Regions from separate parts of the Enterobacter sp. CFEC122 genome, predicted to be linked through region 1. Evidence: predicted binding sites of a transcription regulator. Region 1 holds the regulator's gene; the other holds the start of a gene.
What was found. The regulator CRP, encoded in region 1, controls carbon source genes, mostly activating them, when cyclic AMP is high. The targets are predictions, from matches to a motif close to ATGTGANNNNNNTCACAT.
Positions count from the first base shown of each region.

Region 2: the regulator CRP is predicted to act here: its motif matches at 2,351-2,368, upstream of deoC (deoxyribose-phosphate aldolase).

Region 1 is NZ_JBRIQR010000028.1:54,960-59,878, forward strand. It holds gene ACVCAM_RS18340 (YccS/YhfK family putative transporter) at 1-1,733, opposite strand, end outside; gene crp (cAMP-activated global transcriptional regulator CRP) at 1,791-2,423, opposite strand; gene ACVCAM_RS18350 (OsmC family protein) at 2,735-3,139, shown strand; gene ACVCAM_RS18355 (phosphoribulokinase) at 3,225-4,094, opposite strand; gene ACVCAM_RS18360 (YheU family protein) at 4,125-4,343, opposite strand; gene ACVCAM_RS18365 (hydrolase) at 4,340-4,919, opposite strand, start outside.
Region 2 is NZ_JBRIQR010000004.1:111,862-116,780, reverse strand. It holds gene deoA (thymidine phosphorylase) at 17-1,339, opposite strand; gene deoC (deoxyribose-phosphate aldolase) at 1,441-2,220, opposite strand; gene ACVCAM_RS04910 (YjjI family glycine radical enzyme) at 2,483-4,030, shown strand; gene ACVCAM_RS04905 (YjjW family glycine radical enzyme activase) at 4,005-4,865, shown strand; gene ACVCAM_RS04900 (TatD family hydrolase) at 4,860-4,919, opposite strand, start outside.

The sequences.
Region 1 (4,919 bases):
AGCTTCATATCGGCCAGATAATGTGAGTTAAAGCCCGGCTCCTGCATCGCCTGGTTGAGCGAGTTGAACAGGGCGTTGTGCGCCTGGTTGACCTTCATGCGTTGATACGCCAGCGGGGAGGGCTGCGGGTCGTCGCTCAGGATGAGGCGAATGGCCTGCTGGTCGGCCTCCAGCGCGTCGTGGGCGTTCTGCCTGAGCAGCCCGCTCTGCCACTGCGGCCACAGCCAGACCATGCCGCCGAAGGCAATCAGGCAGCCGATCAGGGTATCAATCAGCCTGGCGACAATAAACTGTTCGCCGTTCAGCGTAAGCAGCTGCAGGGTGTATACCGCCGTCACCGTAAAGCCCACCATCGCCCAGCCGTAATTTTTGCGGATAATCAGGTAGCTCACCAGCGTGATCGCCAGCATGCCTGCCAGGGTATAGCCTTCCGGCACGTGGAAGTGCAGCGTTACGCCTGCAATGATCAGCCCGGCCATGGTGCCGCCCGCCCGGTGCAGAATACGCACCCGCGTGGCGCCGTAGCCGTTCTGGGTGACGAACAGCACGGTCATTAAGATCCAGTAGGGCTTCGGCAGATGCAGCGCCATGCCCATCAGGCTGGCGATACTGAGCATCACGCTAATTCGTGCGGCATTGCGCAGGGCGGACGATTTGAGAGACAGATAGCTTTTGAGCGCGGGCAACAGGGGAAGCCGTTTTTGTTTATCTGCCATCAGGTCGCGGGAATAAAGCGGGCGCTGGGTGCGCAGCACGCGGGCGATGCGGCTAAAGTGCCAGGCGGCAAACTGGCCGACCGGGTTATCCGGATGCTGACGGGCGATTTTCTCCAGCGCGCCGAGCTGTTTTTCCATGTTAAAGCGCGTGGGATAGCGGTGGTAGAGAATATCGTCAGCCAGCACGCGCAGGCGTGCCGAGACGGTCTGCGCGTTCCAGCGGATCACCGCTTCGGCGTGGCTGCGCTCAACCAGCTTTTGCACCTCCTGCGGGTGGTGCAGGCTAACGGAGATATGCTCCTGCAGATCCAGGCCTACCTGGAAGGTGCGCAGCAGCCGTTTGTACTCGTGGTTCTTGTTGGCGGCGAGCATATGCAGCTGCTGATAGCACTGGCTTATCAGATCCACCACCTTCTGCTGGCGCGTCAGCAGCGGCGGTAAGGCTTTTTCCGGATCGGTATGCTGGGTGAGCAGGGTGTATTTGGCTTCGCAGTATTCCGCCAACTGCACATAGAGCAGGCTCAGGGATTCGCGCAGCGGCTGTTCCCGCCACAGCCAGAACCAGAACCAGTTAAACAGCCCGTACCACAGTGTCCCCAGAGCGTAGATCAGCAGCGGCTCCCACACCGGCATATTCCCGGCGAGGCTCAGCGTGAAGATGGCCGCAATCAGCGAGGCGGGTAGCAGGCGGGCGTGCAGCGAGCTGATTTCCGCCGTGACGCCGAGCGTCATCGCCAGCACCGTCAGGATCAGCGGCAGCGGGATGTCCCGGGCCAGTAAAAGCTGTACGGCAAGGCTACAGCCAGCAAACAGGCAGCCGCCCACGATCAGTCGTTTGAAAAAGCGCTTATGCGGTGTGTCCAGGCCGGCAATGTTGCAGCAGGCGGGCACGAGGGAAAAGAGCAGGCCTTGCTGAAGGTGTCCGAGGATCAGGCCGATGGCCACGGGTAGACACAACACCAGCGTTTGTCGCAGTGCGTAGTTGACTTCCGGGTGATAGATCAGCCTGCGCCACATGAGGAGTAGAGACAAAAACGGCGTGACACCTTGCGATGGCACGCCGTTTAAGCGGAATTAACGCGTTCCGTAGACCACGATGGTTTTACCGTGGGCGGAGATCAGGTTTTGATCTTCCAGCATTTTCAGGATACGGCCCACTGTTTCACGGGAGCAACCGACGATCTGACCAATTTCCTGACGGGTAATTTTAATTTGCATGCCGTCCGGATGGGTCATGGCGTCCGGCTGTTTCGCCAGGTTCAGCAGAGTTTGTGCGATGCGGCCCGTCACGTCCAGGAAGGCGAGGTTGCCCACTTTCTCTGAGGTGACCTGCAGACGGCGCGCCATCTGGGAAGAGAGACGCATCAGAATGTCAGGGTTAACCTGAATCAGCTGACGGAACTTCTTGTAAGAAATTTCAGCCACTTCACATGCTGTCTTTGCACGAACCCAGGCGCTACGTTCCTGGCCCTCTTCAAACAGGCCCAGTTCACCGATGAAATCGCCCTGGTTCAGATAAGAAAGGATCATCTCTTTCCCTTCTTCATCTTTGATCAGCACTGCCACCGAGCCTTTAACGATGTAATACAACGTTTCCGCTTTTTCACCCTGGTGAATCAGCGTGCTCTTTGATGGGTACTTATGAATGTGGCAATGAGACAAGAACCATTCGAGAGTCGGGTCTGTTTGCGGTTTGCCAAGCACCATGCGCTGTTATCCTCTGTTATAAGCTGTCACCAGAGTCATCAGATGCATCCGGACTCTGGGGTTGCAATCGAATTCTTACCCATACCCTGGGAAGTCGGCTACCGTAACGTTTCGCAGCCAGTAAAGTTTGATGTCCTCTGCATACATGTGTAACGTCAATGTATTACTGTAGCATCCTGAGTGTTTTAGCATAGCTTTCGCCGCGTGTCTCCTGGTGTCTCGCTTCAGCATGATGCAGGTCGCCTTCCATTGCGAGAAATGTAACGCACGCGTAATCTGTCACCAAAAATGCAACGTTGGAGTTTAAGAATATGCAAGCGCGCGTGAAGTGGGTTGAAGGTTTAACGTTCCTGGGCGAGTCCGCGTCAGGGCATCAGATTTTGATGGATGGTAACTCCGGCGATAAAGCGCCCAGCCCAATGGAAATGGTGCTGATGGCGGCAGGGGGATGCAGCGCCATTGACGTGGTGTCGATTCTGCAAAAAGGCCGTCATGACGTGACGGATTGTGAGGTCAAACTCACGTCAGAACGCCGCGAAGAGGCGCCACGCCTGTTCACCCACATCAATCTGCACTTTGTGGTCACCGGTAAAGAACTGAAAGACGCGGCGGTTTCACGTGCGGTGGACCTGTCTGCGGAGAAGTACTGCTCTGTCGCGTTAATGCTGGAGAAAGCGGTAAAAATCACCCATTCGTATGAAGTGATCGAGGCTTAATGTTTTGGCGGGTGGCGCTTCGCTGACCCGCCCTACAAAAGCACGACCGTAGGCCCGGTAAGCGCAGCGCCACCGGGCAAAAAACTCACGCGATCTGTTTCCCTTCCATCAATCGCTCCACCAGCGGCGTCATGATGAGCTCCATCGCCAGCCCCATTTTTCCGCCCGGTACGACTAATGTATTCATGTGAGAAATAAACGAGCCCTGCAGCATCGCCAGCAGCCAGGGGTAGTCAATGCCTTCGAGATTGCGGAAATGGATCACCACAAAGCTCTCATCCAGGGATGGGATACTTTTGGCCGCGAACGGGTTGGAGGTGTCCACCGTCGGCACGCGCTGGAAGTTGATATGGGTGCGGGAAAACTGCGGCGTCAGGAAGTTGATGTAGTCTTCCATGGAGCGCACCACCGAATCCATCACTGCTTCGCGCGAGTGGCCGCGCTCGCTCATGTCACGCGTCAGCTTCTGGATCCACTCCAGGTTAACGATAGGCACCACGCCAACCAGCAGATCCACGTGGCGCGCCACGTCGTGCTGCGGCGTGACCACGCCGCCGTGTAATCCTTCGTAGAACAGCACGTCGGTAGGTTCCGGCAGGGGCTGCCAGGGGGTAAAGGTGCCAGGCACCTGATTCCAGGGAACGGCTTCATCATAGGTATGCAGATACTTGCGGGACTGCCCTTTACCGCTCTGGCCGTACTCAACAAAGGTTTGTTCCAGCAGGCCGAAGTCATTGGCTTCCGGACCGAAGTAGCTGATGTGTTTACCCAGATCGCGCGCCTTACGGATGGCCATGTCCATCTCCGGGCGCGTGTAGCGGTGAAAGCTGTCGCCTTCGACCTCCGCCGCACGGAGATTCAGCTGGGCGAAAATCTTGCGAAATGCGAGGCTGGTGGTGGTGGTTCCCGCACCACTCGACCCCGTAACGGCAATAACCGGATGTCTGGCAGACATAGCAACTCCCTGACTGAAAAGGGTGGAAGATCAGCCGTGAAACGCGTTGCGGGGCATGATATTGACCGTCTCATGCAGTTCTGACCACACCAGCACCACGTCGCCGCTTTTCAGCTGGCGCTTTACATCGTTGACCTTTTGCTCAAGCGAGCGTTCCTGTTCACCATAATCGGTGCCTTCGCGTAATACAAAGCTTTCAATCAGATTATCGAGCGTTTCGGGAGCCAGATCCTGCCAGGGAATAATCATGTTGCACCGTCCAGATAAGGGGTTAGCCAGTCAGGAATACGCGCCTCAAGCCACATTTTCGGGCGACGCAGCGTGCCGCCGATAAACCCGACGTGGCCGCCGTGCTCGGTCAACTGATAGTGAACGTTGTCGGGCAGGAATTCCTGAGCGGGAATCGAGTGATGATCCATAAAAGGGTCATCTTTGGCATGAATGATCAGCGTCGGCTGCGTGATCTTGCTGAGCAGCGGCATGGCGCTGCATTGACGATAATAGTCAATCGCATCGGCGAAACCGTGAATTTTCGCGGTGATCAGATCGTCGAATTCGCGTATGCGGCGCACTTTTTTCAGCTGGCGCAGGCTGACCGGGAGGGTGTCCGGGTAGGCCTTCAGCTTACGCGCCGCGTTGGCTTTCAGCAGGTTGAGCAGGTAGCGCTGATAGACGCGGGAAAAGCCTTTATCCATGTGGTAGCTGCACTGCTCCAGCATGAACGGGGCGGAGACGATGACGGCGGCATCCAGCGGGACGCTTTCCCCTTCTTTAGCTAACAGGCAGGCCAGCATATTTCCGCCTAACGAGTAGCCTACGGCCGCG
Region 2 (4,919 bases), on a different contig from region 1:
TCAGATCAGTATACCGCTATTCGGTGATACGGCGATAGACAGTCGGTGTGGTTTCCGGCGCTTTATTGTCAAGCGTAATAGCCGCCTTCACCGCTTTCGCCGCTTCCTGCCAGCTGGCTTCATCTTTGGCGTGGATCACCGCCAGCGGACGTTGCCCGTCAACGCTGTCGCCCAGACGGGCCATATCGGTGAAGCCGACGCTGTAATCAATGGTATCTGACGCCTGACGACGGCCGCCGCCCATAGACACGACCGCCATACCCAGCGCGCGGGTATCCATTGCCGAGACAAACCCTTCGCTGTCGGCATACACCGCTTTGCTGAGCGTCGCGGTCGGCAGGTACTTCGCATAGTTTTCGACGAAGTCGGTCGGGCCTTTCTGCGCCGCAACCATGTGGCCAAAGATCTCCGCCGCTTTGCCGTTGTCCAGTACCGCCTGTAGCTTCGCGCGGGCGTCGGCGTCGTCTTTGGCAAGCTTGCCGGAGATTAACATCTCCACGCACAGCGCCATGGTGACGTCGAACAGACGCGGGTTGCGGTATTCGCCCGTCAGGAACTGGACGGCTTCACGCACTTCGACGGCGTTACCGGCGCTGGAAGCCAGCACCTGGTTCATGTCGGTGAGCAGTGCGGTAGTGCGCACGCCCGCGCCGTTGGAGACGCCAACGATCGCTTCGGCCAGCGCCTCAGAGAGTTCATAGGTTGGCATAAACGCGCCGCTGCCTACCTTCACGTCCATCACCAGCGCGTCCAGCCCTTCTGCCAGCTTCTTCGCCAGGATAGAGGCGGTGATCAGCGGGATGGAGTCAACGGTCGCGGTGATGTCGCGGGTCGCGTAGAAACGCTTGTCTGCCGGAGCAAGAGAGCTGGTCTGGCCGATAATCGCCACACCAACGTCTTTAATAATGTCGCGGAAGCGGTTGTCATCCGGGAAGATATCGAAGCCCGGAATGGCTTCCAGTTTGTCGAGCGTACCGCCGGTGTGGCCCAGGCCGCGCCCGGAGATCATCGGGATATAACCGCCACAGGCTGCCACCATGGGGCCAAGCATCAGGGAGGTCACGTCGCCCACGCCGCCGGTGGAGTGTTTATCCACAATCGGGCCGTTAAGGTTGAGGCTTTTCCAGTCCAGAACGGTTCCTGAATCTCGCATCGCCATGGTCAGCGACACGCGCTCAGGCATCGACATATCGTGGAAGAAAATGGTCATCGCCAGAGCCGCAATCTGCCCTTCAGAGACGGTGTTATCACGAATGCCGTTGATGAAGAAGCGGATCTCTTCGTCGCTTAATGCATGACCATCACGTTTTTTACGAATAATTTCTTGTGCGAGAAACACGGTAACCCCCATGAGGAATCGGGTGAATGGTGGCGGGTACGGTTTACCCGACCACGATCCGGGTAGGCCGGGTAAGCGTGGCGCCACCCGGCAATTCAAACTTAGTAGCTGCTTGCGCTCTTACCGTCGCCGTGACCCAGCGCCTTCAGCAGGCTGGCCAGCAGGCTGGACGCACCGAAGCGGTAGTGACGGGAATCGGCCCAGTCGGCGCCGAACAGCTCGTCGGCAATCGCCAGGAACTGCTGCGCGTCTTCCGCGGTACGCACGCCGCCCGCAGGTTTGAAGCCCACGGTTTTGGACACGCCCATGTCGCGGATCACTTCCATCATGATGCGCGCGCTTTCCGGGGTCGCATTTACCGGTACTTTACCGGTAGAGGTTTTAATAAAATCCGCACCGGCTTTGATGGAGATTTCAGAGGCTTTGCGAATCAGCGCCTCTTCTTTCAGCTCGCCGGTTTCGATGATCACTTTCAGCAGCACGTTTGCCGCCGCACACGCGTCTTTACAGGCCTTCACCAGGTCAAAACCGACCTGCTCGTTGCCGGCGATCAGCGCGCGGTACGGGAACACCACGTCCACTTCGTCTGCGCCGTAGGCAATCGCCGCGCGGGTTTCTGCCAGCGCAATCTCGATATCATCGTTGCCATGCGGGAAGTTAGTGACGGTTGCAATGCGCACGTCCGGGGTGCCCTGCTCGTTCAGCGTCTTACGGGCAATCGGGATAAAGCGCGGGTAGATACAGACGGCTGCGGTGTTGCCCACCGGCGTTTTCGCCTGATGGCACAGAGCGATGACTTTCTCATTGGTGTCGTCATCGTTCAGGGTAGTCAGGTCCATCAGTTTCAACGCGCGCAGGCTGCTTGCAGTTAAATCGGTCATAACATTCTCCAACGGCAGTGCCGTATAAATTTTACCTTGCGGGTCTGTGAGTATTCTAACATCCACCCGCATCCACACTTCGACATTCATCACAGTTAATGAAAACTGCGTGCAAATTTGCATTACTGTAATGCGATCTTCTTCAAACTTTAGCGCGCATATTGCGGACTAAAGCAGCGATACCCCCTGTCGGATCAAAAGTGCCGACAGGCAGGCTTTCTACAATCCGTTCATCATCCGCAGAACACTCAAGGAAGCGAACATGTCCCACTCCAGCCCCGACGCCCTGCAACAACGTTGCCAGCAGATTGTGACAAGCCCGGTGTTATCCCCGGAACAAAAACGTCATTTTCTGGCGCTGGAAGCGGAAAACAACCTGCCGTATCCGGCACTTCCTGAAGCTGCGCGCGCCGCGCTGGACGAGGGGTTCATCTGCGACATGTTCGAAGGCCATGCGCCTTACAAACCCCGTTACGTTCTGCCGGATTACGCAAAATTTCTGGCTAATGGTTCAGAATGGCTGGAGCTGGAAGGGGCAAAAGATCTCGACGACGCCCTCTCACTGTTAACCATCCTCTACCACCATGTTCCGTCCGTCACATCGATGCCGGTCTATCTCGGTCAGCTTGATGCGTTGCTGCAACCTTATGTTAGAATTCTAACACAAGAAGAAATCAATAGCCGAATAAAACGTTTCTGGCGCTATCTCGACCGTACGCTGCCCGATGCCTTTATGCATGCCAATATCGGGCCGGAAGATACCCCCGTCACGCGCGCCATTCTGCGTGCAGATGCAGAGCTGAAGCAGGTCGCACCGAACCTGACCTTTATTTATGATCCAGCGATCACCCCGGACGATTTGCTGCTTGAGGTGGCGAAAAACATATGTGAATGCAGTAAACCGCATATTTCTAATGGCCCGGTGAATGATAAAATTTTCACAAAAGGCCATTACGGCGTAGTGAGCTGTTACAACTCCCTGCCTCTGGCAGGCGGTGGCAGCACCCTGGTGCGCCTCAACCTCAAGGCCATCGCCGAACACAGTACGTCAATGGAAGACTTCTTCAGCCGCGCCCTCCCGCATTACTGCCAGCAGCAAATGGCCATCATCGATGCCCGCTGCGATTTCCTGTATCAACAATCCGGCTTCTTTGAGAATAGCTTCCTGGTGAAAGAGGGGCTGATTGATGCCGATCGGTTTGTGCCGATGTTTGGCATGTACGGCCTGGCAGAAGCGGTAAACGTGCTCTGTGAGAAAGCCGGGATGACTGGGCGTTACGGCAAAGACGAGCAGGCCAACGCGCTGGGCTATCGCATCAGCGAACAGCTTGCGGCGTTTGTCGAAAACACGCCGGTGAAACACGGCTGGAAGCAGCGCGCGATGCTGCATGCGCAGTCGGGGATCAGCTCTGACTCGGGCACCACGCCGGGCGCGCGCCTGCCCTACGGCGACGAGCCGGATCCCATCAGCCACCTGCTGGCGGTGGCGCCGCACCACAAGCACTACGCTTCCGGGATCAGCGATATTTTGACGCTGGATGAAACGGTAAAACGTAACCCGCAGGCGGTGGTCCAGCTCTGTCTCGGCGCGTTCAGGGCGGGGATGCGCGAGTTTACCGCCAACGTCGCGGGTAACGATCTGGTGCGCGTCACCGGTTATATGGTGCGGTTGTCGGATCTGGAGAAGTACCGGGAAGCCGGATCGCGCACCAATACCACCTGGCTGGGTGAAGAAGCCGCGCGCAATACCCGTATTCTGGAACGTCAGCCGCGCGTGATAAGCCATGAACAGCAGATGCGCTTTAGTTAGTCAGGTCATCCCTTTTTCCTGCGTGGACGGGCCGGGCAGCCGTCTGGCCCTGTTCCTGCAGGGCTGCAACCTGCGCTGTAAAACCTGCCACAACCCCTGGACGATCGGCCGCTGCAACGACTGCGGGGACTGCGTGCCCCACTGCCCGCACGACGCGCTGACCATACAGGCGGGACGCGTCTGGTGGCAGGAGAGTGACTGCCAGCAGTGCGACACCTGCCTGCACCTGTGCCAGCAGCAGGCAACGCCTATGGCGCACCGCCTGAGCGTGGAGGAGATCCTTTCACAGATCCGCAAATCCGCACCGTTTATCGAGGGGATCACCGTGAGCGGCGGTGAGGCCACAACGCAATTACCGTTTTTAGTGACGCTGTTCACCGCGATCAAAGCCGATCCCGACCTGAATCATCTGACCTGCCTGGTCGACAGCAACGGTTTGTTAAGCGAAACCGGCTGGCAAAAGCTGCTGCCGGTACTGGATGGCGCGATGCTGGACCTGAAAGCATGGGGGAACGAACACCACCGCTTCCTGACCGGGCGCGAAAACCCGCAAATCAAGCAGAGTATCCGCTGGCTGGCAGATCGTAATCGTTTAACGGAGCTCCGCCTGCTGGTGATTCCGGAACAGTGTGATTATCTGGAACATCTGAAGCCGCTGACGGCGTTTATCCACGGGCTGGGAAACGTGCCGGTGCGCCTCAACGCGTTTCATGCGCATGGCGTGTACGGCGAGGCGGCGTCATGGCGCAGCGCCACGCCGGAAGACGTTGAACCGCTGGCGCGAGCGCTGGAAAAACAGAAGATAACGGTGATCCGTCCGGCGCTTTATCTATAGCGTGATGCCAAATACCGAACGCGTATTTTCCAGCAGCGCACTGGCTATGGCCTC